Regions from separate parts of the Sporosarcina pasadenensis genome, predicted to be linked through region 2. Evidence: predicted binding sites of a transcription regulator. Region 2 holds the regulator's gene; the other holds the start of a gene.
What was found. The regulator LexA, encoded in region 2, represses DNA repair genes until DNA is damaged. The targets are predictions, from matches to a motif close to CGAACATATGTTCG.
Positions count from the first base shown of each region.

Region 1 (15,718 bases), on a different contig from region 2:
TACACCATAACTTACAAAGGAGGAGATTGAGCCCCCAGTACCTGGTAGAATACCAATCACCGTACCAATAACTGCTGATTTTAAGGCAACCCACTTATGTTGTAAGAAATCTTTTATCTTAACACCTGTTAGAATTAATTTTCCTTGCTCTGGTCCAGAAAGATTCTTTGTCGAATGTCTGGAAGCCACTTGGGAAAGCACTTCCCCTAAAGCAAATGCACCAATCATGATCGGAATGAAATTAAGACCATTCATCAATTCAATTGAATTGAAAGTGAATCTTTCAATTCCGCCAATAGGATCAATACCAATCAAAGCAATTAAAATCCCTATTAAACCAGATGCCAACGCTTTGAAAATGTCCTTTGACCCAATAGACGAAATGACTGCAATCCCTAAAAAGGTTAATGCAAAATATTCCGCGGACTGAATTTTAAGCGCTATTGAAGATAGCGGAGGCGACAGGAATAACATGACAAAAATCGAGAAGATTCCCCCGAATGCCGAAGCAGTTATCGCAAGTCCTAATGCCCTGCCCGCTTGTCCTTTCTGCGCCATTGGATAGCCGTCAAATGTAGTTGCCACCGCTTCCGGAGTACCTGGCGTATTGAATAAAATAGCCGTGATCGATCCTCCATAAGCAGATCCCGTATAGATGGCAACTAAGAGCATTATTGAAGGAATAATTCCCATGTAGTATGTAAACGGTAACATTAGTACGATCGCCATTGAAGAACTTATTCCTGGAAGTGCACCAAAAGCTACTCCAATCAGCATTCCTACAATAATGAGCATTAAGTTGAATGGCAATAGTGATGTGGATAAGCCTTCTAATAATAAACTAAAATCCATGTTATTCTCACCCCTTAGTAAATAAACCGACTAATTTCATTAAAGAATCCAATTCCACGTGGTAGTGGAACCCCTAATAAACCACCAAATAGCAACGAAAACCCTATTGGAAGAAGTATGACTAATGCAATTATCCGGATATGCTTTCTCTCTCCCAAAATCAGCAACAGAGCCAATGTGATAAAAACTGCAGAAAACAAAAAGCCTATAAAATCTGATAGAATTGTGAATATCGCAATTGCCAATACGATTCCACCAAATTGAATTAACACTGGAATTGGAAGCTTTTCTTCTTGTCGTTCTCTCCTACTTTTAATAGCTTTGAATAAAGATATCACCAGTAAGATGAGGAGAAGGATTAATATCGTTCTCGGAAAACCATCTGCACCGACAGGGTCGATAACTCTAACGTTTTCAATGGCGAACGACTCCTTTAACATAAATGAGGCCACACCAATTAATATAATTAATACGATTATTTCTCCCATCAAGAATCCTCCCTTCAATCAGGGGGTAATCCCCCCTGCATTATTACTTCAATCCGATCGTTTTACTAACTTCATCAAATGCTTCGTACTCCGATAGCATTTTTTGTTTGAAATCTTCAGGACCCAAATACTCTTCTCCTATATTCACGAGGTTGTCTGCCGCAAATGCTTTATATTCTTCAGTTTCACTAGCCTCTTTCATCGCAGTGATTAAATAATCTTTTACTTCTTGAGGAGCGTCTTTCTTGATGACAAACCCTCTCCACGAGCCAATTGTAACGTCCACCCCTTTTTCAACCGCTGTAGGAGTATCTTTAAGTTCCGGTAATTGCGTTATTCTATCACTGCTGAAAACTACGATTGGCTTTACTTTACCAGCCTTAATATAATTGACAACGTTTACTAACTTATCCAAGTAGATATCAACCTCGCCACCTAATGCTGCAGCTTTAACTTCTGCACCAGATTTATAAGGAATGAAGGTTGTTTGGATGTCTGCTTTTTGTGCAAACGAGCTAATGACAAGATCATCCAGCCCGCCTGGACTCACTCCTGCAAACGTGATAGGGCCCTTCTTTCCACTATCAATCAAATCCTCAAAGCTTTCGATTGGACTATTCACATTCACTGATAGAACATAAATATCGGATTGAATATGAGCAAGTGGTTCGAAGTCCTCTAATAGTTTTACGTTCTTCCCTTTCCCCAATACATCTGCAATGACATGAGATGGAGTGATTTCAAGAATCGTATATCCATCATTCGGTTGCTTATGAGCATGCATCATACCGATTAATCCGCCACTACCATCCTTGTTGACAGTTTGGTATGGCTGATCACCATTTTTCGACAAGATTTCTGTAAATTTTCTAGCAAACGTATCACTTGCACTGCCTTCACCAAATGGAACAATGACCTCGATAGGTCTTGTCGGAAAATTCTCCTGTGCGCTTTTTGCAGAACAACCAGCTGAAATAATAAGCATTGCCATACTAATTAACAACAAGATTTTCTTCATCTTTAATCCCCCATTATCGTTATTAATGATGATGCTCTAAAAGTTTTGTGGAGATATACGAGTTACCGTCCATAATTCTTCTAGCCGTTCGTCCAATCCCAGCTTTTTCTACTAACCAATCATGTTGCACTTGATTCAGTTTCACATCGACTAAGATACTTCCTGTTGGATGTCCAATCTGCAATGTAGATTTCTCCACGTTTTTTGCCAAACGATTGGGAATCGTTCCAGGTATCTTAGCCGCTACTCCCAGACCTATCGCTCCACTCACTGCAAAAGCCCTATGCAATGTACCCATGGCAATGTATCTTCCAACAATGTCGATTCCTTCCGCGTGAATCCATTCATTATTTTCTGTGGAATAATCTTGAGCCTTTGAGACGATTACTACTTTAGGAAGAGCGTGAGTTTCTGGGGTCACCACCTCCCCTTCTGAAAACAATCCTAGTTTTCTACCACAAGTTACTCGTAATTCCTCAATTTGTTCTTTCAAGCTAGTGGTAGAATTGAAAACATCAGACAGCTCTGTCCCATTAATACCAAAAAGAGCCGCTTCCACAAATATTAGCACATTTCCTACATCTAAAATTGTCACTTCCGCTTCTTTCTCGTTGCTCAGCTTCACTACATCTATTGCATTTCCAGTTGGTAGAGTCCTTCCCGTTGTAGACCCACCGAAGTTTAAAAAGTTGACCATGATCGGAGAGGCAGTCCCTGACACACCGGAAATTTCAAAATCTCCTTCCCTTACAACTTTTCCATCCTCTACTGGAACCTCTACTTCCATGACTCGCTCTGTATTCGTATTGAAGATTCGTACCGTCGTAATCGGCTCAATCATTTCAACCATGCCCTCTTCAACTGCAAACAGACCTACTGCAGAAGCCATATTGCCGCATGTCACTTTATAGTCAACCGTCTTCTGATAGACGCTCACTTGTCCAAACTTATAAAAAATATCACAACCCATTTTGGTAGTAGGCCCGACGATGGCGAGCTTGCTAGTTAAGGGTGTACCGCCTCCAATTCCATCAATTTGACCATTCGTTGAACTGCCATAGATAGTGGTAATCACTCTTTCCCTTTCATTCTCATCCATTGGAAGGTCCTGATCTTTGATAATAAGTCCTTTACTAGTTCCCCCTCTCATTAAAACGGTCGGTATTTTGTATAACTGTCCATGAATATACACGTACGTCACCTCTAAGTATTTTCATTAATTACTACAATTCCGATTATAGCAACAGTCTGACCATAAATAAAATATTGATTTTTTATCTAATACTATATAATCTATTTATATCTAATAGATAGAGATGGAGGTTTTTTGGGTGGATATTACAGATTGGATGCTTTTGGACAAGTTGTTTGAGGAGAAAAACATTACAAGGACAGCTGAAATTATAAATATTTCACAACCTGCAATTACATATAGAGTGAAGCAAATTGAACTGGAATTGGGAGTGAAAATCGTACACCGAAGTCGGAGAGGGGTTGTCTTTACTCCAGAGGGAGAGCATGTTGCGGAGTATGCTAAACGAATGAAAAATGAATATTTAAATCTAAAAGAAGAGGTTTTACAATTTGAAGAGAAGGTACAAGGTGTTCTCAGACTTAGCGCCTCAAGCATTTTCAGCCGCTATAAGCTGCCACCTATCCTCCGTGAATTCAATTTGAGATATCCTCAAGTCGAGTTCCATGTAAATACAGGTTGGAGTGAGGATGTCAGCAATGCGGTCTATAGAGATGAATCACAAGTGGGGATTCTGAGAGGAAATTATAACTTTCCGTATGAAAAGAAAGTCATCATGAAGGAGGGTATTTATATCGTCTCAAAAAATGAAATCTCTCTTGAAAAGCTTCCTGATCTTCCGAGAATTTATTACAGCACGGATACATCACTAAAGAAGCTGATAGATGATTGGTGGACAGAAAAATTCTCTATACCGCCTAAGAGCACAATGAAAGTGGACAATATGGAAACCTGTAAAGAATTGGTATTAAACGGATTGGGTTATGCGGTCCTCCCAAGCATTCTCCTCGATGATGATGAGCGACTTTTTAAAATAGAATGCAGAGATATAAATGACAATCCCATTGAAAGAGTAACGTGGTTAATTTATAAAGAGGAGTATTTGAACAATACTGTTATAAAATCTTTTTGCGACTTCATTGAGGATTGGACATTTTAATACATTATAAAATTATGGCTAATTGCCGATATCCTTAAATAGTTTCCTTTAAAAAGTATCCCTTCTGACCCCTCCCCTCTATATAGAGGATAAAGGGGGAATTAACAATGACACACTATCTAAAGGAATACGCACGCTTCGCCACAATCGTGGAAATGGACGCAGCTACGGAACAGCATCTATCACGACACTGGGACAATCTGACGAAATCCGATCGCCAAGTGCTCGACGTCATCCGACGCTATTCGGTGAAATACGGGGCTGCTCATTTGAAACACGGAACGATTGAGGAAGCCACGGGGAAATCAAACGTAACTGTTAGACGCGCAATTCGTAAACTCGTCAAGCTCCAGATCATCGAAAAAGTCCACTACATCCGTCCGGTAATGAGCGGACTCGGCGCCAACATCTACATCATTTTACCGTTCGATGACCAGGGGAAAATGAACGACCGGGATGATGACGATAAACCGCATGACAACAAGGAAAACGAGCGGAATTCCGGAACCGAAGCTCTACTTTCTAAATCTCTATTAAAATCTAAAGATCTTAACTACACGTCTCCTGCGGAATCGTCAAAGTTATCCACAAGTCTGTTCAGCCGGATGAAAGATCTGCTAGCCACAACAATCGGAGACACGAAATTAGCCCGTGAGTTCTACGGAATCCACAGGGCCATATCTGGACGTATGTTGAAATACGAAATCTATCAAGACGACAAGCATGTCTTCGAAGACCTTGCCTATCGTGCATTGATGATCACTGTGATGGCGACGAAGAAGAAGGTGATCCGCAATTTGCCGGGGTATTTTAAAGGTGTGTTGGACAAGTTGGTGGAGGAGACGTATTTCAAAGATATGTTCATGCTGTTTGATGTGCCTGTTGAAGCGAAACTGATGTCATGAGGGTTAAACTCCATTGTGTTGCGAGGCTTGTTGATTGCGTTGCGGTGCGCATTCGTTTTGTTGCGAGGAGCGTTCATTGTGTTGCGACGGAATTTCATTGCATTGCGAACCAGTTTCGTTGTATTGCCTGTGGGATTTCATTGTGTTGCGAGACGAATTTGTTCGTTGCAAACCTTTTCTTTGCTTTACGAACGAATTTCATTGCTCAGCAAGCCACCAGCCTCCTATGGTAAAATAACTAAAAACCAATCCTAGGAGACTGTACAAATGAAAATTGATTTCACGAAAAAGCAATTCAAAACGTTGTTGGATCTCGCCTTTTTAGGAGAATGGACGGCGAATTCAGCCCGATCCCACGAAGATCGATTTGCCGACTATGAGGAGCTGTTCCAATATCTTTGCTCGCATGCGAAAGACATGGGTTACGATGACCTCGTCCCCTATGACCGGGAGTTAAACGCCTTTTATCCATCGCAAGAGTACGAAAATCAGCTGCATCCAATCATTGATCACAATGATGACTACGTATTCTGGGAAAAACTATCCGCTCACCTAGCCAAAAGGGATCTTGATCAAGAAGGGATAGCGTATGACACACTAGACGACCGGTTCCGCAGATTGTGTGAAATCGAAGAGCGATACGAAAGGGAATTCGAAGATAACGGATTGGCAAACGTAATCATTAAAGAGGACAAATGAAAAAGTATCAGGCACCCGCGCAATTACGGGTACCTGATACCTATCATTTCACCTATTACTCACATCGCGAATTCTGTAAGTGCCGTCCGTGTGAATAACCACTTCATAGTTTTTCTCTTTCACATAATACTTCTCGTTCCCCGCTCGATTGCGGAAGTTGAATGTTTCGTATGTGGAAACAAGTGCATAGTCATCATAGATGGTAACTTCTGTGACGATATTCTCAATAAATTCGAAGTGCATGCCTTCACCGGAAATCTCATCGAAGTAATCCGCAAATTCTCTATATGCACTGCTGCCTGGCAATAAAAATTGCTCGATCTGGGAAAAGTTTTCGTTATACAAGGCTTCCTCATAGACCGTCCGGAATTCCAGAATAAATTCCTGCAACCATCCTTCGTAAAAGTAGACGTCTCCCTCGTATTCATCAACATCGTCTTGACTAGAGTCGGAATGATAGGAGTCATTATTGTAGGAATTTGAAGTCCCATAATCATCGTACACACCAAAAACGGATGCGACCTGCCTGTCATTCATCGGATTTTTTATCCATTCATCAAGTAAATACGTCATTGTGTACAAAGGAATAGAGAATCCAATGCGCCGGTTTTTTTCCAGCAGGAGCGAATTGATGCCAATCACTTTCCCTGTCTTTGCGTCAATCAAAGGCCCCCCGCTGCTGCCGTTTTCGATTTGCACATCGACTTGATACGCTTTTTCATAGATGAACTTGCTCCTAATGTCTCTGCCTACGCCTGTCAAATAACCGACAGAAGCGGTGTTTTCCAATCCATTTGGGCTGCCTAAAGCGATCACTTCAGAGCCGACTTTCGTTTCATTAACTTCTGTCTTAAGCGGATTGATATCTTTATACGCATCAGACTTGATGAGTGCAATGTCATATATATCAGAGATTTCGATCACTTTCCCGGGGGCTTCCCTGCCGACCGAATTCTTCAATTTACATCTGTATAGCCCGATACGACATGAGCATTCGTGACAATAAAACCGCCCTTGGCATACAGAAAACCTGAGCCGAGGCTATCCGCCGTCAAAATGGTAAATACCCGCGGCAATGTTTCCTCAATAAGAGCAGTTTTCTCTTTTTCAATCGGCTCATTTTTAGGACGTTCCGCAACTTCCCGTTCAATAATACGGACCGGTTGAGCGACAGGCTCTTCTTTTACATTCGCATCCGCAACTATAGGTGTTTGCAGCGCTTCCTGTTTATTGATATGAATGAATGCATATCCTACTCCGCCAAGCACACAGAGACAGACAAAAATGACTAGCAGCATCCATCCCGTATGGCTCTTCTTCTTCATCGGCTTCCCACAACTCCCGCAAAAATTTGCATCCTGAGCGTTTTTGAACCCGCATCCCGAACAAAACATGGATACACCTTCTCCCTTATATCATCTTTATTCCTTATATCGGTCTAATTAATCAGTTCTAAAGTCTCTTAAATGAACCCCCGCTTGAAAACTTCTTTCTTTGAATAAATCACGTTCACTTGCATTTCCAAGCAATACTAATGTCGTTTTAGGTCGAAATATGCAGTCGAATACTATCAATTAAAAGTTTCTGAATTATATAGGTAAATCTATATAGAAGGTGTATAATGGAAGTGTCATTATTCACACAATATACATCTTTTCACACACTGGACATTCAAGGAAAGGGGTTTCATATGGCCAAGTTATGGGGGAAATGGATGTGCAAGCTGTGGGGGTACCATCGGATTAGCTACTATTCCAACAAATGCATACGTTGCGGTCATGTTAGAATTAAGAGATAGAAAAAGGGAATAGTAGATTGGGGGAAAGCATGCCGAAGGGCGTGCTTTTACTAATTGCCATAGAAGGGATGGGCCAACATGATTTCTTTACAAGATGTAACAGAGGCAAGAGAACGAATTAGCCAAATAGCGCACGTCACGCCGATTCTACAATCGGAGCAACTCTCCAAACTATGTGGAAATCAGCTATTTTTGAAATCAAAGCATCTACAAAAGACAGGGTCATTTAAAATACGAGGAGCAAGCAATAAAGTCATCCATGCGATTGATAACGGCGCAAAATATGTGACCGCAGCATCGTCAGGCAACCACGGCCAAGCCGTCGCCTACGTTGCGAATAAATACGGAGTATCAGCAACGATTGTCGTTCCTGAAGATGTTAGCAAGTGCAAAGTGAACGCAATCCAAGCTTACAACGGCAAGGTGGAATTGTGCGGAACAACCTCCCGTGAGCGAATACCTAGAGCGCAGGCGATTGCCGATCAACAAAACGGCATTTTCATTCCGCCTTATGACGACCCATTCATTATGGCAGGTCAAGGAACGGTTGGATTAGAAATTTTGGACCAAGTCGAAAACGTCAACGCAATCATCGTCCCTATCGGAGGCGGTGGCCTTATCTCTGGAATCCTCACTGCCATTAAAGAAACGAATCCGAAAATAAAAGTGATCGGTGTTGAACCCGAGCTTGCCGATGATACATACCTATCATTGCAAAACAAGAAAATCACCGCAATCGATAGCACGACTACCATTGCGGATGGCTTACGAACGAACCAGCCAGGCGACCTTACCTTCCCTGTCCTTATGAAATATCTAGACGATCTTGTTCTAGTGAGCGAAGACGAAATCCGTCAGGCGTTCAGCTTCGTTATGGAACGGACGAAACAGCTGATTGAACCATCGAGTGCCGCGACGGTAGCAGCTGCTCTTTTCAATAAAGTGAACATCCAAGGTAAAAATATTGTAACTGTTATTTCTGGTGGAAACGTAGATCTAGATAAAGTTCATCAATTGATAGTAAATGAAGTGACTTGAAATACCAAAAATCAAAAAGAGCCGCTCAACGTACGTAGAGAGCGGCTCTTTCCTACTATTTCAATTCAATTAACTTTCCATCTACCTCTTCAAGCACCGGCATCTTGAATGCATTCTGGATGTATTCGTATGTTTCCTTCAATTCTTCTAATCCATCATCCACCAGTACATTATGGCTTTCCGTCCAATATTTCGGTTTCCCATCCTCATCATAATGAACTTCATTGATTTCATAATAAATAGAACCGCTCTGCGGCCGTTTCAGCTTTAAAATCCGATAGTTCCAATACATGTTCGCTCATCCCCTCTTATTTCCTTCACTATAGCATGATAGTTTAATAAGAGAAATACATGCATATGGTAAAATTTATGGAATTTATGAAACGATATATAAAATTCCTTTTAAAATGCAAATAAAGGTGTTAATTCCGCTGAAATTAAGGTAAAATTTACTCTGGAATTGGAGGTGAAAAAAATGAAGTTTGAAAAAATCGGCAACACAATTGTTTGCTATCTAGAACTGGACAAATTCTTTTTCATAAGTCCTAGTGCCTTAAGTATTGTGGCTTCCCTTGATGTCTCAAGGATACGAATTCATAGTCGTAAAAATGTGAAACATGTGATTTATATTGATGAGGATAATCGTCAATTAAAGCTCAACCGAATCATAGCCGGTTATACTGATGATAGAACCATTGCAGTTATTCCTGCTAACGACAATCCTATTGATCTACGTTCTGAAAATTTAATGATCGAAAAGTTGGGCTTTAATAAGACATCTGACTTTGATCTGAGAAAAGAAACGCAGGCAAACTCTCTTTCACCATTGCCTGAAGTAATAGAACGAGAACAATTGAGTATTGTAGAAAAAGAATTGAGCCCGGAAGGCCCTCCAAGCTCAATTACACCTAAACGCGGGAAAATATCTCTCAATCCCATCAATGATGAGATTGAAGTAATTGTAGAAAATTTCCGTTGCAAACTAAAGAGTAATGATGCATATCAAAATGCGAAAAGTCTTATTACTCTATTAGAAGATAATCTAGGTGTAACTTTAGAATAAAGTCTACAACAAACAGAAACAAGACGTACATAAGTATACAAACAATATTTTTTAAAAGTTCTTTGTGTTGCTCCATATACTCTAGAGTATGTCTTGTGCTTCTTATACTGTTGCGGCTTTTAAGTTTTTTTTGGTTTGAACGGATTGTTACTTACTTCGAATCTGAAAAAAGGCGATCATTCCGAGAGGATGATCGCCTTTCCCTTTACCACTTGTTTTATAGGTACTAAATGTAAGATACAATATTACCAAGCAAAAATAGTCCTACTGTTTCCCTAAATCGGCCCCCTCCTCCATCACCTCCCGCATTTTCTTCAGCAACCGCTCCCTCCTCTTCTTCACACCCGACACGCTAATGCCTAATTTCCTCGCACATTCCGCCTGCGTGAGCCTTTCAATAAACAACCATTGCAGCAGCTTCTTTTCATCGCCTGTCAACTGGTCAACGGCTTGTCCAGCCCTCTTCCTCGGATACATCCCCACCGATCAAGTTCGTCAGCTTTTCATCTTCCGCCGGCATGAAATGCTCCTCAAACCGGCTCTCCTTTTTCATTTCGTCCAACATCGCCCCACGAATGGAACGGTATGCGAACGGCGTGAAATCACCCTTCTCCCTGTCAAACCGTTGCCATGCTTGCCAAAGGGCGACCCGCCCCGTTTGTCTGTAATGTTCATGTTCACGATAAATGTTCAATTTACGAATGTTTGCAGTGATCATTGGTTCATATTGCGCTAACACGTCTTCAAAATTCAACACTTGGTTGACCTTTCCGATCGTGCACGATTCTGTTTATTCCCGGGTACCTACATCATAGGAGGAATAAAAACAGACATCCAATGAGCGTTTATGACGTTTGACTCACCATTCTTTATGTTTGCATACGCCATACGATTGGTTAGTTGAACCAATTTTAAAAAGAATAAGTATTTTTGTTATCTTTCTACTAGTTATATGGTAAAATAGGTGCAATGCTAAATATTAAAGGAGGATTAGTATGAAAGATGATAGTTTACTTCTCGATTATCGGGCATTGGCGTTAAGATCAGCCTTTTCCACTGATTACTTGTCCGAGATTATTACGACGCATGGAACCTACTATTCTGAAATGAGTCCGATTAAGCTTCTTGAGGAAGCATGCCTGCGTCATCACTCTTCCAAGAGAGGGCGCAAGGAGGCGGCTAAGAAACTGCTGAAATTCCATAAGAAACCGCCATTCCTCATCTCGGATGATGTGGCCGTGTTTCCGACGATGGGCTCAAAACATCCGGAATGCACTTGGATCTTCAGCCACTTTTTCGAAGAGGAATCGATAGCAAAAGAGGAAACCAAAATAAAATTCCACGATGGAACAGAAATCATAGTCCCGGTATCACTGTACACCGTTCAGCAACAGAAATTGAAAGTACTTGCGCTGCTCAGCCATGTACAACAATCTAAACGAAAATACATACCGGAATATCCCTTATTCGGAATGAACCCAAATCTCCCAATGCAACAGATGTAGTGACTTAGCAAATTGCAATCGTAAATAAAATTAAAACAACCACCCCTCCACAAATACATCCGTGGGTCGGGTGGTTGTCGTTTGTTCACTGAAATCATTTCCTCAAAAAAATTTTCACCAAAAAGTATCCTTTCTGACCCCTCCCATCTATATAGAGGGTAAAGGAGGAAGTTCACATGACAAATTATCTAACAAAATACGCTCGCTTCACGACAATCGAAGAAATGGACGCAGCTGTAGAACTGCATCTATCACTACACATGGATGAATTGACGAAGTCCGATCGCCAAGTGCTCGACGTCATCCGCCGCTTTTCGATGGAACACGGCGCTGCACAGTTGAATCACGGAACGATTCAAGCAGCAATCGGGAAAGCAAACGTTACCGTTCGCCGCGCCATCCGTAAATTCGTCAACTTGCACATCATCGAAAAAGTCCACTACATCATCCCGGAAACGGGCGGCCTTGGCGCTAATATTTACGTCATTTTGCCATTCAATGACAAGTGGAAGATGAACAATCAGGAGAGTAAGGAGGAGGAATTACAATGAACAAAGATTTTATAGAAATACATCAGTCATTTTGGAACGAACCGATTTGGACAGAGGCAACGCCTGAGCAGACAGTGATCTTGGTAACATTGCTGTTGATAGCTAATTCCGAAGAACAGCAGTCCCATTGGAAGGGAGAACCGATGACACTGCAACCCGGACAACTCATAACCTCTCTCCGCTCGCTCGTTTCATTATGTGGGAAAGGGATTACTGAGCAAGATATCCGGACAGCATTGAAACGTTTTGCCGACTATGGATTTTTGACTGCCGAATCAAACCGTGAGCAGCTTCTCATCACCATTTTGAATTGGGGAGAGATGATCAAGGGGTGAACGGGTTAAAAATAGAAATACAATTAACGACTGCCTACGCAGTCGTTTTTTTCACTTCATCAAATACAACTCCATCAATTCCTCAGTCCGGTTTTTCAGGCGGACGTTCAAATACCTTCTTTGCTCCTCCCTGCCACAGTATAGAAACGTATAGGACGTAAACGTATCATCTACAGTCCCGCGCAGAAGTTTGTACTTGCGTTCCCGCAAATAGTCAGCTGACTCTTTCATGTCTTTCTGAACCGCCTCAATGGCGCGATCGATTACCTTCATATAGGGAGAAGCCAGCTTGAAACTCCCCTTCTCAACAAGCTGCCGATCCTTGGCTAAGATAGTGAGCACCATAGGCAAGTAAATCGCGTTTTCAAAATGCGGCAAAGCATCGGATGGTATGAGCATGGGAATCCCCCTTTTTGATTAGTATATGCGAATGTATGTTCTTTAATCAACCAAATAAAAAAGTTCTTTCGTTTTCTTTTAATCGCGATTGGAGACACCTATGCAAGAAATCAGTCCACATAAAAAAAAAATCCTCAAAAGGATCCACACCAGCTTCTATATAACTGAGACGCATTAACGAAATCGGATTGTCAAGTACTCGACATCATCAGCTGCTACTCCATCAAAAACCGAGTAGCACATTTAAAGCATTGTACAATCGGAGACACGCTACAGGGGAATCAACCGTTACGGGTACAACACGCCATCCGAACTTTTTTATTGTCTACTCATTTTCCCGTCAATAGATACAACCCAATTTTACTGCATATCACACGGGAAAATTGAAAAAATTAGGATGATGCATAGATAATTTTTAGGTATTAACCTATAATTATTATTAGCAAAAGTTTGTCATTACCATTTTCCTAATTAATAATGCAAATATAGTAATCAATAACTATATTGGTAAAAATATAATTGGAGGGGTTACCTTGTACCCGTTATCTATTTCTGTTGGAGAAAAACAACAACTAATCGAATCAGGCGTAGTAATTCAATTTAACAATCAGCCTGTTGAATTTAATCTTGAACTAACTAATTTTCCTTTAAAGATAATTATGGTGTTCAAGAACGATTCTAAAACAGAACCTCACATGGAACCAGCAACTATTGATAATACCACTCTTTCATTAATACTATATAACTACAATAATCCACTCGGCACGGGATCTACGCGACCGTTAAAAATAGCTGATTATCAAGGTAAACATATCTACCTAAATTATAGAATTTACTCATTAAGTGATACCTCGGATAAAACGGTTCAATATTCTTTCTATCTTAGTGAGGTACTGATATGAAACAGTTGTCGCCGGAATATACTAAGGATGGAATTAATATACATGAACTGGTACAAGAATCCTCAGTTATACACACAAATGTTGGTCAGCAAATAGTTGTTGTTACTGAAGATAAATTAGAGCTTTGTTTAATTAAACATCAAAATACACTCAAAGCAAGAAATGATTGGAAAACCCCGGTCGGTATCTTTTTAGCACTTTCATCAAGTTTAGTCGCAACAGAATTCACTGAATTTCTTACATTACCCGCTGAAACTTGGCAAGCATTTTTTATTCTAGGTAGCGCTATCACTGGAATATGGTCTGTTATTGCAATTATTAAAGCCGTTAATTCTAAGGATTCTGGCAACATTAGTAAAATAATTTCTGAACTTAAGAAGAACCAATCTAGTCTGTAGCATAGTTAAATTTCCATTATTATTCGTCTGAAGAAAATTTGACCGCCCCCCTTAATGTCATGGTCTATGAAAACATAAAACGAGCAATTGTCGAAGGCGACCTCACGCCTGGAACACGTCTCACCGAAGCAAAAGTGAGTGAACAGATGGGCGTCAGCACAACCCCTGTCAGGGAAGCATTCAGGCGTTTATCATCAGAGGGATTGGTCAAAATAATTCCATGGAAAGGTGCCATCGTCCAGGAGTTCTCAGAACAAGAACTTGCCGAAGCGTATATTTGCCGAGAAGCGCTGGAAGTGTTGGCAATTGGACTCGCCATCGACCATATTGATGAAGTCGGTATTAAGAAGCTTCATTCATTAGTGGCAGATTCGAACAAAGCAACGACCAGTTCCTCCGAATTTGTCGAAATCAACTCAGAAATCCATAACACGATCGTAGAGTATCCAAAAAACAACACTCTCGCAAATATGCTCGGTCAATTAAGTGATGTCATCTACAACAACCGAAACATATCCGCCTATAGCGACAAACGTAGGCAAGAAATCTACCAAGAACATCTTGCAATCGTCCAAGCGATAAAAGAACAGGATAAAGAGAAGGCCAAAGAAGCAATGCGCAACCATGTCACGAATGGATATGCGTATATTCAGGAAAGACTGAAGAAGAATTGACAAAAAACCAGATTCCTTAGATTTTGGAATCTGGTTTTGTTGTTGATTAATTCTATCCCACTTTAAGATCTAAATCTCTATAGTTGCCGGCTGTTCTATGTTTAATAAGCTGCCTAACAAACCAAGCGAGTACAGCTAACCAAATAACCGCTCCTAACGCCAGAGAAATACCATAGTCCAAGTTAAAGCCTTCTGGTGCATAGAAGAAATACGTACTTACCACCGCTGTCATGAATAATGCCGGAATACTACAGATCCAATGGAACTTGTTGTTTTCCACGAGGTACATAGCTGCCGTCCATAACATTACCGCAGCAACGATTTGATTCGATCCGCCAACATAGCGCCAGAGGAAGCTATAATCAATGGTTGTTAGATATAGCGTTATGCCTGCTACTGGTATGATAAGGAAAGCTAATTTCCCTTTCCCATTAAAGTCTTTCTTCGTCACTTCAGTCAATAATTCAGCAAGCATCATTCTGGAGGAACGTAATGCTGTATCACCGGTCGTAATTGGTAGAATAACAATACCTAAAATGGCAATGAACCCGCCAAATGCACCTAGCGTTGATAGACTGATTTCATTCACGATTCCAGCTGGACCTCCCGCTGCCAGTGCTGTTTGCAATGCGCCCGTACTGCCAAAAAAGGTCATCCCTGCGGCCGCCCAGATCATAGCAATAATCCCTTCACCAATCATCGCTCCATAGAAAACTTTCCTACCTTCACTTTCCTTTTTTAATGTCCGAGCTAAAATTGGACTTTGTGTACTGTGAAATCCAGAAATCGCCCCGCAAGATATCGTTACCATTAACAATGGCCATATCGGCATTTCTCCAGGGTGTAAATTACTGAATGTTAAATTGGGGATTGAATGATCAAAAAAGAACAATCCAATACC
Region 1 covers NZ_JBFEGM010000005.1:184,168-199,885, forward strand. The annotation lists gene AB1K89_RS09090 (tripartite tricarboxylate transporter permease) at 1-852, opposite strand, end outside; gene AB1K89_RS09095 (tripartite tricarboxylate transporter TctB family protein) at 867-1,340, opposite strand; gene AB1K89_RS09100 (Bug family tripartite tricarboxylate transporter substrate binding protein) at 1,384-2,358, opposite strand; gene AB1K89_RS09105 (2-methylaconitate cis-trans isomerase PrpF family protein) at 2,381-3,550, opposite strand; gene AB1K89_RS09110 (LysR family transcriptional regulator) at 3,690-4,550, shown strand; gene AB1K89_RS09115 (hypothetical protein) at 4,658-5,455, shown strand; gene AB1K89_RS09120 (hypothetical protein) at 5,723-6,154, shown strand; gene AB1K89_RS09125 (S1C family serine protease) at 6,203-7,078, opposite strand; gene AB1K89_RS09130 (hypothetical protein) at 7,111-7,479, opposite strand; gene AB1K89_RS09135 (threonine ammonia-lyase) at 8,031-8,990, shown strand; gene AB1K89_RS09140 (hypothetical protein) at 9,046-9,282, opposite strand; gene AB1K89_RS09145 (hypothetical protein) at 9,466-10,053, shown strand; gene AB1K89_RS09150 (RNA polymerase sigma factor) at 10,318-10,530, opposite strand; gene AB1K89_RS09155 (sigma factor) at 10,496-10,810, opposite strand; gene AB1K89_RS09160 (competence protein ComK) at 11,049-11,558, shown strand; gene AB1K89_RS09165 (hypothetical protein) at 11,735-12,109, shown strand; gene AB1K89_RS09170 (hypothetical protein) at 12,106-12,444, shown strand; gene AB1K89_RS09175 (YhjD family protein) at 12,496-12,843, opposite strand; gene AB1K89_RS09180 (DUF6864 domain-containing function) at 13,377-13,745, shown strand; gene AB1K89_RS09185 (hypothetical protein) at 13,742-14,143, shown strand; gene AB1K89_RS09190 (GntR family transcriptional regulator) at 14,182-14,817, shown strand; gene AB1K89_RS09195 (carbon starvation CstA family protein) at 14,870-15,718, opposite strand, start outside.
Region 1: the regulator LexA is predicted to act here: its motif matches at 12,872-12,885, upstream of AB1K89_RS09175 (YhjD family protein).

Region 2 (15,718 bases):
GTGGGGTCAAAAGGGATACTGCAAATAAAACAATTTTAAAAACAGTATAAAATACCTATAAAATCAACGATGCCTCTTTCTTTTCTCCAACATAAAAAACCACTTTCCTGATTTGATCAGTAAAAAGTGGTTTTGTCGATTACATCGAGGTTTAGATAGCTTGTACAAAAATTAAATGAAACTAATCTTTATAGAACGAAAATAAGCTAACTTATTTTTTCTTACCTGCATTGTCACTTACTTTGTTCATTTGTGCCATCATTTGATTAATCTTCTTTTGTGAAGGTTTTTGTCCCATTTGCATCATCATCATACGTAACATTTGTTCATTGATTGGCGGGTTTTCCTTCAAATATTTCATCATATATTGACGTGCAATGAAAAATCCGAGGGCCACACCAGCGATTAACGCGACGACGGCAATGAGGATTACCCAAATCGTGCTTACCATCCGCTATACCTCCTTCACTACCGTAATTCGAGAATACTCTACCATGATGGATTATACAACAAAGGGGCGGCGGATAGCAATGACTGGCAGTAAATAATTATATATAATGTCGAATTGAATACTAAAATAAGAACGACCGATTGTTCCCGAGTTGAGTTTCCTGTTTAATAGGCTTCAGCCACCCCCACTCGCCATGCTCGTCCATTACGGCAAAAAAACGATCATCCGCCCCGGATAACGCGACGAACAAGTCTAGGTCGAGCATCCGCGAGCCATCGCAATACGCTTGAAGAGAATACGGCGTCAGCGAAATATGGATCGACCCTTTCATCGGGTGGGACAATTTATATTCTCCATCATCACTTTCGACCGTCGTAAAACTCTTTCCCAAATTGCTAAGGATTGCTTGGTCAATCGCAGATTCTTCGATTTCATCGCATAAATACTTAACTTCCTGTAAAGGTTCTTCCTGAGCATGATCCTTTAGCAAATCATAGAGAAGACCTTCTCTGCCTAGTATAAATGATTGGTATCTTTTCTTCACTTTATAAATATCATAAGTTCTCATGACCGTCACCTCCTTTTTACATAGTCTATCGCAACAGAAGTAAAAAGTTTGTCAAAACACGGTAAAGAAAGGCACTAATGTTGTCGAAACCTTTCTAATAGTGAGTTAGTGATTTGTTGAAAAATGCCGCTTCGGAAATATAAGTCACATGACATTCCGAAGCGGCAAAAATTAGTTACGACCGAGGATCGTTTTCATTTCACGAACTACATTCTCTTCAGTGAAACCATACTCCGCAATGACCTTTTCCCCTGGAGCACTTGCTCCAAACGTGTCAATTGCCATGACTTCACCTTCGTCACCTACATATTTATGCCATCCTAGGGACGCTCCCATTTCGATGGATAGGCGTTTTTTCACTGCTTTCGGCAGTACGCTTTCTTTATATTGCTCATCCTGCTGCTCGAACAAATCCCATGAAGGCATGGATACGACAGCAACATCGATTCCTTCTTCACGTAGTTTTGATTGTGCTGCGACAGCCAAGTTCACTTCTGAACCTGTAGCAATCAAAATTCCGTCAGCCACATCTTTTTCGGCAGGCGAAATCGTATAAGCACCGCGTTTCACGCCATCCATTGCAAGTTCACCGGATTTCGGCAACACTTCTAGATTCTGACGGGATAAGACGAGTAATGTCGGTCTGTTCTTCGATGAGACCGCAATATTCCATGCAGCCGAAGTTTCATTGCCATCAGCCGGGCGGATGACTGTCAATCCTGGCATTGAACGGAATGATGATAAATGTTCAACCGGTTCATGTGTAGGACCATCTTCACCTACTGCGATGCTGTCATGTGTAAATACGTATGTGACAGGCATGCCCATGAGAGCGGACAATCTGATTGCCGGTCTAACGTAATCGCTAAATACGAAGAACGTTCCACCGAACACATGTACCCCACCGTGAAGCGCCATACCGTTCAAAGCAGTACCCATCGCAAATTCACGGACACCGAACCAAATGTTACGGCCTGTATAATCTCCCGGTAGGAAGTCTCCCGCACCTTTGATCGTCGTCTTGTTTGACCCTGCAAGGTCTGCGCTTCCACCAAAGAATGAAGGCAATACGTTTGCAATGGCATTGATCGCGTCTCCTGAAGCTGAGCGGGTTGCATGTGATGAACCAACTTCATACGTAGGAAGCGCTTCTTGAAGTCCTTCAGGCATTTCACCTTTGATGGCAGCCTTCAATTGATTTGCTAATTCAGCATGTTCGCTTTCATATTGTGCAAACAGCTCGTTCCACTGTTGTTCTTTCTTGACGCCCAATTCATCGGTTGCCTCTTTGAATGTCTCATAGACGCCTTCGGGAACACAGAAATCCTCTTCGTACGTCCACTTGTAGTATTCTTTCGTAAGCTTCATTTCGTCTTCGCCAAGAGGTGCACCGTGGACGTCTGCCTTACCGGATTTATTTGGCGAGCCATACCCGATGACCGTCTTCACTTCAATCATTGTCGGGCCGCCTGAATTGCCTTTCGCCTCTTCAATTGCTTTTGAAACCAGTTCGATATTATTGCCATCTTCCACACGGATATAGTTCCAGCCATATGATTCGAAACGCTTACGGATGTTTTCCGTAAATGACATATCCAAATCTCCATCCAAGGAAATGTCGTTACTATCGTAGAGGACAATTAATTTATCCAATTGCAGATGTCCTGCAAGGGAAATCGCCTCTGCTGCTACACCTTCCATGAGGTCACCGTCGCCGCAGAGCGCGTACGTGTAATGGTCTACAATGTCGAAACCTGGACGGTTATAAGTAGCCGCCAAATGCTTTTCAGCCATCGCCATTCCTACTGCCATTCCAATTCCTTGTCCGAGTGGTCCCGTTGTCGCTTCAACACCGACAGTATGGCCGTATTCAGGATGTCCTGGCGTTTTCGATCCCCATTGTCTGAAGTTTTTCAATTCCTCCATCGGTAAACCGTAGCCGCTTAAGTGAAGCAGGCTGTATAACAGCATGGAACCGTGACCTGCCGATAGGACAAAGCGGTCGCGGTTGAACCATTCAGGATTCGAAGGATTATGATGCATATGTTTCGTCCATAGGGTGTAAGCCATCGGAGCAGCTCCCATTGGCAATCCCGGGTGGCCGGAATTTGCCTTTTCGATTGCATCGATGGATAACGTCCTAATCGTGTTTATTGCTAATTGGTCAATCTTTTCGGTCATTCAGAACATCCTTTCCCATGCTTTATCTTATAGTTGCAATTGTTATTACCTCTATAGTGTAGTCAATATATAGATGAAATACAATCCATCCTATGTTCGGATGTTCAGTTCAGGAACTTCTTATTCCGTGCATCTTTCACTTTGTCAGGTGTGACGTCGTTGCCTTGAGGATCGATCACTTTGACGTTTTCGATTGTGTCACGCATGGATGAGCGGAATGTTTCCAAGTATTCTTTGCGCAGTTGAGTTTGTTCTTTTGCTTCTTCGATTGATAGGCCGATTGTTTTCGACTTTTTCGATAGTTCGTTGATTCGTTTAATTTTATCTTGTGATAACATGGTATTCCTCCAGTTGTGTTGTCCAACATTCAATTGTTAACAGGATTTCCACTTCAGGTGGACGCTTTCCAATCGAACAGCGAAGGGTTCGATTTGCCTTAATTTCTGCGCATTTTGCAGAAATTAAGGCAGCCTTCTTCACTCTGCTCGTAACGCTGCGCTTTTACTCGCAAAAGCCGTTCTTCGTTACGGCTTTCGCTGGAGTCGCCACCTTTCGTTTCAATCCTAAGTGATCCTTAATAACAAACCAATAAACAATAGAAGTGGAACTTATTAAAACTATACTTTGAAGGTATACAAAAAGAGCAGGAAGTGCAACCAATCAGCCTTCCTGCTCTAGTTCATATTCTTTATATCTTCTGTGGACCGTTGCTTTGCTTACGTTATGGCCAAGTCCTCTCAGTACACTTGCGATTTCTTCGAAAGTAAGTCCCTTTTGACGCAGTGATACAATTTCACTGATTGGAACTTCGATACGTTCGCGTCCTTCTACATTTCCTTTGTTTTTCAAATTCCGTTCTGGTCTGTACCCGTCGCGGACTGCACGTTTCATGCCTCTCCGGATTTTGGCGTTGTGCAATTTACGTTGATACTCTTCGACAATCGCCAATATTTCCAGCAGCATCGTGTCCATTTCATTCAATTGTAATGCGCCATTATCATGGTTTGTAATGACGACGGTGTTTGTCTTGGCGAGCAAATGCAGGATGGCGACCCTCGCGTTCCCCCTGCCCAGTCTTGTTTCGTCTTGTATGAGTACAGCGTCAATCTTTTCGTCGCGGATGAAGTCCAATAAGTCAAGCAATCCTTCGCGATCCATATCGTAGCCGCTATGTTTTTCCTTGAATATATGTACGATCTTCAGTCCCAGCTCATCTGCAAGTTTCTTCAGTTCCTCTTCTTGCCTAGATAATGAAGCTTCCTGTGAATCCTTTTCTGTGCTGACACGGCAATAAAGGACGCATGTCTTCAATTTACCTGTCATCATTCTTCTCCCGCCAATTCGGTCATCATCGAGTCGGGGAAGACTGGGTCAACTTTCGGCAATATTAATCTTTCTCCTGATTTTATTGTAGTAGACTGCATGTCATTTAGTTCCATTACTCTCGCAATCCATTTCTTTGGATGATCATTGTTGGAATAGTCTTGCGCCAATCCCCAAAGAGTATCCCCTTCTGCTATTGTCACTTCGACAAATGAATTTGAAGCTGATTTAGCTTCTCTCATGACACCTACGATTGTAAAAGCTGTGCAAAGGAAAACAATTAATAGAATAAATCCGTATTTTTGAATGAAAGTCATAAAAAACCCCTCCAAGAATGTTTGTTCGGAATGCATGTTCCCATTATAGGACACGTTTTTTTAGAAGTCAACAAAACTTTCGAACCTTTGTTTGCCAATTGTCCGAACACCTGTTATACTCTCCTTAAGAAACGATTGCGGCTGCGGACATGCGTTCGCACAATTGTTAATCATTGATTCTATTATTTGGAGGGTGGAATTATGAAGAAAATCTCAAAGAGACAGCAGGATATCCTATCGTTTATCAAAGATGAAGTGAAGCTGAAAGGATATCCGCCTTCCGTGCGTGAAATCGGCGAAGCTGTCGGACTAGCTTCAAGCTCAACCGTGCATGGGCATTTGGCTAGATTGGAAAGCAAAGGATATATCCGTAGGGACCCGACAAAACCGAGAGCGATCGAGGTATTGGATCCTGAAGGTCTGACAGCGCTGAAATCTGGCGTAGTCCACGTTCCGCTTGTCGGAAAGGTGACCGCGGGGTTGCCGATTACCGCAATTGAAAACATCGAGGAATACTTCCCTTTGCCGGATACGTACGGTACGTCCGACGATAAGCTGTTCATGCTTGAAATTGTCGGAGATAGTATGATAGAAGCTGGAATTCTAAATGGGGATTATGTCGTCGTCAAGCAGCAACATACTGCACACAATGGTGAAATTGTTGTCGCCATGACGGAAGAGGATGAAGCGACGGTTAAACGCTTCTTCAAAGAAAAGGATTACTTCCGCTTGCAACCGGAAAATGAATCAATGGAGCCGATCATCGTCAATTCAGTTTCCATTCTTGGGAAAGTTGTCGGCGTTTACCGCCAAATTCATTAAACAAAAGCAGAGGGTGGCGGTTAACCGTGACAGGCATAAGGAGGATCTGCGAAACGGCGGTTTTTGCCGTGTAGCGGAGCCGACTTATGACCCGAACGGTTGCCACCCGGAGTCTAGACGGTATATGAAAAAAGAGGATGACCGAGTCGATTCGCTTCGACTGGATCATCCTCTTTTCATGTCAATTACTCATCATCTCATTTTTCAGCAGCTTATCCATGGACGACATGACAGCAGCCTTAACGTGTTCATATGTCAATCCACCTTGTACGTAGGCAGTGTAAGGCGGACGGATCGGGCCGTCTGCGGTAAGCTCGATACTTGAGCCTTGAATAAATGTTCCGGCAGCCATGATGACATCATCAGTATAGCCAGGCATATACGACGGTTCTGGTGCATAATGCGCATTTACCGGCGAGTTCTCCTGAATTGTCCTACAGAAAGCGATCATCTGCTCAGCATTTTCAAAGTTTACGGACTGTATCAAATCAGTCCTTTCAGTTGAATAATGTGGAGTAGTATCGAGTCCGAAGCTTTCTAGGAATCCTGCTGTAAAGAGAGCACCTTTGACAGATTGACTGACGACGTGCGGCGCAATGAAGAAACCTTGGTACATTTCCAACAACGTATCAAGAGATGCGCCCGCTTCCGCACCGATTCCAGGTGATGTCATACGGTAAGCACATTTTTGCACAAGGTCTGCACGTCCCGCAATATACCCACCTGTTCTAGCAAGACCCCCACCTGGATTTTTTATGAGTGAGCCAGCCATCAAATCGGCACCTACTTCAATCGGCTCTTTCGTCTCCACGAATTCACCGTAGCAATTATCGACAAATACGATAAGGTCCGGGTTAATCGATTTAACAAAGCAGACCATTTCCCCGATTTCTTCAATAAGAAAAGAAGGACGGTCCGAATACCCTTTTGAACGTTGAATGCCGATCATTTTCGTCTTACTATGGATATTCTTCTTCACTTCATCAAAATCGACTTCGCCGTCTTCCTTCAGGTCGACGTGTTTGTATGTGATTCCCCAATCAGTAAGCGATCCGGTATCTTCACCGTTACCGGACACGATCGAATCTAGTGTATCGTATGGTTTACCCGTTATATAAAGGAGTTCATCCCCTGGCCGGAGTACGCCGAACAAGCTCGTTGAGATCGCATGTGTCCCCGAGATGATCTGGTTACGAACGAGACAGGCTTCTGCGCCGAATGTGTCTGCATATACTTGTTCGAGCACATCCCTGCCGCTATCATCATATCCGTAACCCGTAGAGCCGGTCAGATGAAAATCGCTCACCATGTTTTTTCGGAATGCCGCCAGCACTTTCCGTTGATTGTAAAAGGCCGTCTTTTCAATTTTTCTAAAGTAAGGGGCCAGTTTTTGTTCAGTTTCTTCCGCTTTCATTTCGATATCGGAAGTAAATTCATGTATCATCATTCCAATTTCCTCATTCCTACAAATAGTCACTAGTATATCTTATCAGTCTAATGGAATTGGTCAATCGAAAACGATCGGTATTGGCAGAGCCTCTATTTTGATATACTATATGAAGTGTTTGGAGTAAGGAGGAACATCATGGCTTGGGAAGTTTTCAGTTTTATCGGTACGGCGGCTTTCGCCATTTCCGGAGCGTTAGTTGCACAAGAAGAGAAATATGATATTTTTGGAGTATATATATTAGGGATGGTGACGGCGTTCGGCGGAGGTGCTTTACGAAATGTTCTCCTTGGATTGCCTTCATCCGTTTTATGGAGCCAAGATTTCCTTTTCATCGTTGCTTCGGTATTAATAACATTCATTTTCTTTTTTTCCAAAGCGATCATCAGCCATTGGAATCGTTGGGGCACGTACTTTGACGCCATAGGACTCGCGGCGTTTGCCATTCAAGGAGCGATGCTTGCAGTGAATATGAATATGTCGCTTTACGCAGTGATGGTTGCCGCTGTATTGACAGGTGCAGGCGGTGGAGTGATCCGAGATCTACTCGCTGGCAGACGCCCCCTCATTTTCAAAAAGGATATTTATGCAATTTGGGCGGCAGGTGCAGGTTTCTTTGTAGGAGTCGGTCTCTACGACTATGATTGGGCGCTATACGCACTGCTCGTTATCGTCGCAGCTCTGCGAATCTTATCCTATCATTATCACTGGGAGTTGCCTCGCAGTGATTGATAATATACCCAATAGAAAAAGGAGCAGGGCGAGCCTGTTCCTTTTTCTATTGGGACATATTTTTTATTCCTCATCCTTTAACACTACAGGTTTTGCAGGCACATACGTCGAAATTGCATGCTTGTAGATCAATTGCTGCTTGCCGTCCGATTCCAAGAGAACAGTGTAATTATCATATGATTTGATAAGACCTTTCAACTGAAAACCATTCAATAGGAATACAGTGACGAACGTGTTATTTTTCCGTAATGAGTTCAAAAATGTTTCTTGCATGTTACCTTGTGACATACACCCCAGCCTCCAATTGCTTCTATATTTCTCTTGCCTTTTTACTTATTCGATTCCGCCTCTTCAAAACCCTTTAAAATCGATAAAATTCCATCTACAATATTTCCTTTGTCTACAATTACATCAAACCAAGAGATTTTCACTTTGTTTCGAAAATACGTCAATTGGCGCTTGGCATAATGACGAGTATTTTTCTTGATTAACTCTACTGCTTCGTCCAATGAGATGGCGCCTTCAAAATATTGATAAAGCTCCTTATATCCTATCGCCTGGACCGACTGGACATTTCGGACGCCCTTTTCCCACAATCCTCTCGCCTCTTCCAGCAGTCCTTCCTCCATCATCTGATCGACCCTTACATCGATTCGCTCGTAAAGAACTTCCCTGTCGAGTTTGAGACCGACGATTAAATGATCATATAACGGCGCATCACCTGCTCCTTGTTCATGCTCATTTTTCGTTTTGCCAGTCACTTCGATGATTTCAAGTGCCCGTATCAAACGACGATGGTTATTCGGATGAATTTTTTCTGCACTTTCAGGATCCAGTTTTTGTAGTCGATTGTACAGACGCTCCGCGCCGCCTTCCGACTCAAGTTCTTTTTCCAATTCAGCTCTGACTTTTTCATCCCCCGCCTCTTCTGTGAATCTGAAATCGAAAAGAACCGACTGGATATACAAACCCGTGCCGCCGACAATGATCGGCTGTTTGCCTCGGCTTTGGATCTCTTCAATACAGTTACGCACAGTCGACTGGTATTCCGCTACAGAAAACGACTCGTTCGGTTCCTTGATGTCGAAGAGGTGGTGGGGAATTCCTTCCTTTTCTTGTTCTGTTATTTTCGCTGTGCCAATATTTAATCCTTTATACACTTGCATTGCATCGCCATTGATAATTTCCCCATCAAGCCTTTTGGCTAGCTCGATGCTTAGTGCCGTTTTGCCTGATGCAGTCGGTCCGACGATTGCGATGACTTTATCTGATTGATTCATTCTTTTTTTATCCAATCCTTTACGAAATTAAATACTTGTTCCCGATTCACTTCATTCAACATTTCATGTCGACCGCCTTCGTATAACATGACCGTTACATCCTCGATGCCAGCATCGGTAAATTGCCTTGCAGCCTGCCAGACCCCTTTTCCTTTATTGCCAACAGGGTCATCTAATCCTGATAAGAGGAGGATCGGTAATCCGGTTTGGATTTGTCGGATGTTGTTTTGATCATTGATTTTTGCAAGTCCGTCGAACAGGTCGATGAAAAAACGGGTTGTCGGTACAAAGCCGCATAATGGGTCATTAATATATTTTTCTATCGTTCCTTTGTCTGTCGATAGCCAATCGACAGGTGTTTCCGGTTTGCTGACTGTTTTGTTGAACCCGCCAAACATCAATTTATTAATAAAATAATCTGGCTCATCGAATTTCGTTGCCTTGCCTTTCATATACGCTAATGCTTGTCCTGCGAGCCGGCTCACTCCTGGGTCGCCTGCTGTGCCCAAACAGATGAGCTTATCAAGTTCCCTTCCGAATCTTTGGGCGTACCTCCTTGCAACAAATGAACCCATGCTGTGACCGAAGAGGATCATTTTGGGCGCTTGAAATTTATTCCGGTAATAGTCGATTATCTCATGAGCGTCATCAACGATCCGATCAAAGCCCGCCGCGACTCCGAAATCTCCTAATTCCCCATTTAAATCGGTTGTGTGGCCATGGCCGCGATGATCATGACCGGATACGGCAAAGCCTTCGTCTGTGAGAAATGTTACAAACTCTTCATATCGGCCGATATGTTCTGCCACTCCATGCAGAATATGAATATGGGCGATAGGTGGTTTTTCTGGTTGCGCATAAACGGTATAGATGGAAAAATCGTCTGACATCGTCAGCACCTGTTCATTCACACACGCTCACCGACCTTTCCTTCAGCCTCTTTTATATGTTGCTCCAATTCTGCGAGATACCGTTCTTTCGTTTCGACGGAGTACGAAAGGATATCACCCATATAATCCGTTGCAGCCTCTTTATACAGTTTGGCATACGAAATGTTAAAGAAGAGGTCTCCTTTCCTTCTGATGAAGAAATCGGAGGGCGTCATCGCCATTTCATAATGGATTGAATAGAGGATTTCCGCTTTCCAAGTAGCCGGCAAGACTGTTTGCTCTGTTGATACGGCACTGGCATAGTTATAGACTAGATCGACATTCGTTCCGTACATGGAAGCAAGCGCACGTCCTTCTTCATTCGTAAGACCATACAATTCGGCTTCATTCGATTTGCTTTCAATGTAAATGGCGAACTGTTCTTCACTCTCAAAGTCTCCGCCAGACAATGGGAGATGCTCCGTTACACACGGTCCAAAAGACGTTGTCGGAATTCGCATGACGACATAGTCCACGACGGTTTCAGCCATTTTCCGATAGCCAGTCAATTTGCCGCCAGCAATCGTGATTAATCCCGTCCCCGCTTCCCAAATTTCATCTTTACGTGAAATTTCGGATGGATCCTTCCCTTTTTCATAAATTAGCGGCCGTATACCCGCCCAAGTCGATTCGACATCATTGCGGTCCACCTTCACTGAAGGGAACATGTAATGAAGCGCATCAAGAAGATAAGCGATGTCTTCCTCGTTTGCAACCGGGTTGGCTCGATCGCCATCAAAAAAGGTATCTGTCGTCCCGATATACGCTTTATTACCCCTCGGAATGGCAAAAATCATTCTGCCGTCAGGAGAATCAAAATAGATTGCTTGTTGCAAAGGAAAAACCACCTTGTCTATAACAATATGGGTTCCTTTTGTTAATCGCAGCCGTTTGTCATTAGACACTTCGTCCTTTTCCCGCAGTTCATCCACCCAAGGGCCGGTCGCGTTAACGACTACGGAGGCACTTATGTCTATCACTTCTCCAGTGAGCATATCCCGAGAAGTGACACCCGCCACTTTTCCGTCATCATAGTTAAATTGCTCGGCTTTCATGTAATTTAGGCAAAGCGCACCTTTTTGAGCAGCTTTTTTCAATACTTCAATCGTCAGGCGTGCATCGTCTGTACGGTATTCCACATAATGTCCGCCGCCAAGCAAGCCTTCTTCCCGCACTAACGGCTCCATTGCAAGCGTCTCTTCGGCTGACAGCATTTCACGGCGCTCCTCTTTTCTTACGCCCGCCAATTTATCATAGACAAATAATCCGGCAGAAGTTGTCAGCTTTCCGAATGAACCGCCTTTATGGAAGGGAAGAAGCATACGCTCGGGCTTCGTCACGTGCAGGGCATTCCGATAGACGATTTCCCTTTCCTTGCCGGTTTCCGAAACGATTTTCAATTCCATCTGTTTCAAATACCGCAAGCCTCCATGGATGAGCTTCGTCGATCGGCTGGAAGTACCCGCAGCAAAATCCTGCATGTCGATTAGTGCAACAGATAACCCCCTCGTCACCGCGTCAAGTGCGATGCCGGCACCGGTAATCCCTCCTCCGATGACGAGCAGGTCAAACTGATAGTCGCGCATGAAGTGTTTCACTTTCGGTCTTGTGATCGATGATAACATCCTTCGCTCTCCTCCAGTCAATGTTTAAAAGCCCGCGCAGCCTCAACTGCCTTTTTCCAGCCGCCATACAAGGAGTCCCGCTCTTCCACTGCCATCTTCGGGGAATATGTTCGCTCACCAGCCCATAATGCTTCCACTGACTCGCAAGATTCGTAAAACCCTGTTGCAAGACCTGCAAGATATGCCGCCCCAAGTGCCGTCGTCTCCAAATACGCCGACTGTTCGACCTCTATCTGCAGCAAGTCACTTTGGAATTGCATGAGGAATGTATTTGCGACAGCGCCTCCGTCCACACGCAATATATCGATATCGATACTTGCGTCCTTCTCCATCGTCAAAAGCACATCTTTCGTCTGATACGCGAGCGATTCGACTGTCGCCCGGATGAAATGCTCTTTTTCCGTTCCTCGAGTCAACCCGAATATCGCCCCTCTGGCGTCCGAATCCCAATACGGTGTACCGAGTCCGACGAATGCGGGTACGACATAAACACCTTCCGTAGATGCAATCCTTGTCGAGTACATTTCCGAATCAGCCGCTTTTTGGATCATACGCATTCCGTCCCTGAGCCATTGGATAGCGGAACCTGCGACGAACACACTGCCTTCAAGCGCATATGTAATCTTCCCGTCCAAACCCCACGCTATCGTTGTAAGCAGACCATTTTCAGAAGTCACAGGCTGCTCACCTGTATTCAGCAACATGAAACAACCTGTCCCGTACGTATTTTTAGCCATGCCTTCGTGAAAACAGGCTTGCCCGAACAAAGCGCATTGCTGATCGCCCGCCGCTCCGGCAATCGGAACGGAAGCCCCGAAAAAGACGGAAGGGTCTGTATGAGCATAGATTTCGGATGACATCCTCACCTCGGGGAGCATTCCCATCGGTATATCCAGCATATCGCAAAGCTCTTTATCCCACTGCAGATCATGTATATTGAAAAGCATAGTCCTAGATGCATTCGAGTAATCGGTAACATGAACCGCTCCATTTGACAGCTTCCATATGAGGAACGAATCGATTGTGCCGAAGAGCAGATCCCCTTTTTCCGCTCGTTCGCGTACACCTTCCACCTCATCGAGGATCCACTTCACTTTCGAGCCGGAAAAATAAGGATCGAGCTGCAAACCAGTCTTTTGACGGACACTCTCTTCCTTGCCTGCTTCCCGTAACTCGTTAATAATGTGCTGGGTCTGTCTCGACTGCCAAACAATTGCATTATAGACAGGTTGTCCAGTGTGCTTATCCCATACGACTGTCGTCTCCCGCTGGTTTGTAATGCCGATTCCGACGATATCTTCTGGCTGATGTCCGCTTTCCGTCAGAACTGAAGCGATTACGGATAAGACAGAACCCCATATTTCACTGGCATTGTGCTCCACCCAGCCCGGCTTGGGAAAGATTTGCCTGAATTCCCGTTGCGCGGTATGAACAATCTCGCCTTTCCGGTTGAACAGGATTGCCCTCGTGCTAGTCGTTCCTTGGTCGATTGTTAATATGAACTCCCCCATTGTCTAACCTCTCCCTTGTTCAACTATTGGATTCCCGCCACATTACATAATTCGACGTTCCATGCAATTACATTACCCTCTTAAACATCTTTTCAATTTCATAAGTTGAAAAATGGATAAGGACTGGCCGTCCATGTGGGCATGTATATGGATTCTCCGCAAGCGACAAATCGTTCAGCAGCTTTTCCATATCTGCAATCGATAGATAATGATTCGCTTTAATGGAACGCTTGCAGCTCATCATGATCGCTGTCTCTTCACGAAGCTTCCCAATATCTATTTTCCGCGTTGTCAGCACTTGTTCTATTAATTCTTCGATAAGAGTTGATGCTTCTCCTGCTGGAAACCATGCCGGATATTCTTTCACCGTATAGGAGGAAGGACCAAATTCCTCTAGAAAGACGCCGACCTCATTTAAAGCTTCCCGATTCTCCTCAATTTTCACCATATCGTCGCCTGAATAATGGAAGATAAGTGGCATTAGCAACATTTGCCTTTCGTCCTCTTCCACTCTACTCAATTTTCCCCTGAAGAATTCATATTTGATTCGCTCTTGGGCAGCATGCTGATCAATCATGTAAAATCCATCTTCATTTTGAGCGACGATGTACGTGCCATGGACTTGGCCGACCGGTACGAGTGACGGGAATCTCTTTTCCTTCGTTTCAGTTGTTTCAGGATCAGGTGTTTCCTGTACCTCCTGTATTTCCTGCGTTTCCTTTATTCTTTCAGGTTGAACCGCTTGTACACGTTCTTCCTCAACGGATTCGTAAACTGTTTGCAGCGGTTTCGTCTCGATTGTCTGAGTCTCAATTTTTGGTTCTTCCTGCTCAATTATTACTTTCTCTTGTTCATCTTCCCTTTCCTTCCAAACGTTTGCAGGGCGAAATTCATTCCAAATCGTCACTTGCTCGGAAGGCATTCTTTTCACTGGCTCCCGTTTCACGGCATCAGGAACGATAATTGACCGTTTCACCGATTCTCGAACAGATGATTTGATAAGGTCGAATAGATCGCCCTCTTTGCTGAGACGTATATGCTGCTTGGCAGGATGCACGTTGACATCCGTCAAAAACGGGTCTGTTTCAACGTTGATGACAGCAATCGGGTAGCGGCCTATCGGCAAATATGTGTGCAAGCCATCGAGCACGGCCTGGTTCGCAGCATAGCTCTTTACCCATCTTCCATTCACGATAAGGGTCATATAGTTCTTTGATGCTCTAGTCATTTCCGGCAATGTCACATATCCATTCACCTTGAAATCCGAATTCTCGCCACCGAATGGCACCATCTTCCGCGCGACCGCCATTCCGTAAATATCCGTAAGGACCTTCCGGCGATCCCCGCTGCCTGACGTACGCAAGAGAGTTTGGCTATGGTGAGACAGTTTGAAAGCGATATAAGGATGGCTAAGGGCAAGGCGGTTGACAAGATCGATCGTATGACCGAGCTCGGTCTGGATTGTCTTCATATATTTCAGCCTCGCAGGCGTGTTATAAAAAAGTTGTGAGACTGTCATGTCGGTCCCTTTTCTGAATGCAGCATTCGATTGTTTGAGAACGATACCGCCGTCGATCTGAACTTCGGTCCCTTCTGTTTCCCCATCCGACGTGAAGAGGCTGACCTTTGATACGGAAGCGATACTGGCTAGCGCCTCCCCCCTGAATCCAAGGGTCCTAATCCGGAACAGATCATGTTCATTCGATATTTTGCTCGTTGCATGGCGCTCAAACGCAAGGACAGCATCGTTGCGTGACATTCCTTTTCCATTATCGGTAACCCGAATGGAAGTGAGCCCGGCTTCTTCAAGCGCTATTTCAATCGATGTGCTGCCTGCGTCAATCGAGTTCTCGACTAATTCCTTAACAATCGAAGCTGGTCGCTCTACTACTTCCCCCGCAGCAATTTTATTGGATAATGAATCATCCATGACTGAAATGATATCCATCGAATCCCTCCTTAAGTCTGTTAGTCGTAAAAATGATGTTAATAGGCAGGCGGGACGTAAATGTTCAGTCTGCTTTATTACCCGAATCTAATTGTTTTTGCCAATCAAGAATCAAGTTCATCGCTTGCATCGGCGTCAAGTTCAATAAGTCTGCCTGTTTCATCTGCTCTAATACGGATTTGTCCAAATCTGACATTGAATCAGGTTCCTCCTGCAAATCGAAAAACGTCAATTGCTCGGATGCCGCAGTCGCAGCAGCTGCTTGTTCTCCGCTTTCAAAAACATCGAGCAGCTCTTTCGCGCGGACTACGATTGTATCTGGAAGACCGGCCAATTGAGCAACATGGATACCGTAGCTTTTATCCGCCGGCCCCGCCATCACTTTGTGGAGGAAGACGACTCGCCCTTCTTGCTCCATAGCTGCAACGTGGACATTCACGAGTTTATCCAATGCTAAGTCAAGCTTTGTAAGTTCATGGTAATGTGTCGAAAACAATGTGTTCGCTCCAATTTCATCATGGATGAATTCCATCATCGCCTGTGCAAGCGACATTCCGTCGTACGTCGATGTTCCTCTCCCGATT
Region 2 covers NZ_JBFEGM010000001.1:385,838-401,555, forward strand. The annotation lists gene AB1K89_RS02005 (YneF family protein) at 212-451, opposite strand; gene sirA (sporulation inhibitor of replication protein SirA) at 573-1,019, opposite strand; gene tkt (transketolase) at 1,191-3,200, opposite strand; gene AB1K89_RS02020 (DUF896 domain-containing protein) at 3,305-3,538, opposite strand; gene AB1K89_RS02025 (YneB family resolvase-like protein) at 3,861-4,523, opposite strand; gene yneA (cell division suppressor protein YneA) at 4,523-4,840, opposite strand; gene lexA (transcriptional repressor LexA) at 5,042-5,662, shown strand; gene AB1K89_RS02040 (methionine gamma-lyase family protein) at 5,844-7,109, opposite strand; gene AB1K89_RS02045 (trimeric intracellular cation channel family protein) at 7,248-7,841, shown strand; gene hfq (RNA chaperone Hfq) at 7,905-8,129, opposite strand; gene miaA (tRNA (adenosine(37)-N6)-dimethylallyltransferase MiaA) at 8,171-9,121, opposite strand; gene AB1K89_RS02060 (alpha/beta hydrolase) at 9,118-10,032, opposite strand; gene AB1K89_RS02065 (glycerol-3-phosphate dehydrogenase/oxidase) at 10,029-11,675, opposite strand; gene glpK (glycerol kinase GlpK) at 11,693-13,186, opposite strand; gene mutL (DNA mismatch repair endonuclease MutL) at 13,254-15,134, opposite strand; gene mutS (DNA mismatch repair protein MutS) at 15,199-15,718, opposite strand, start outside.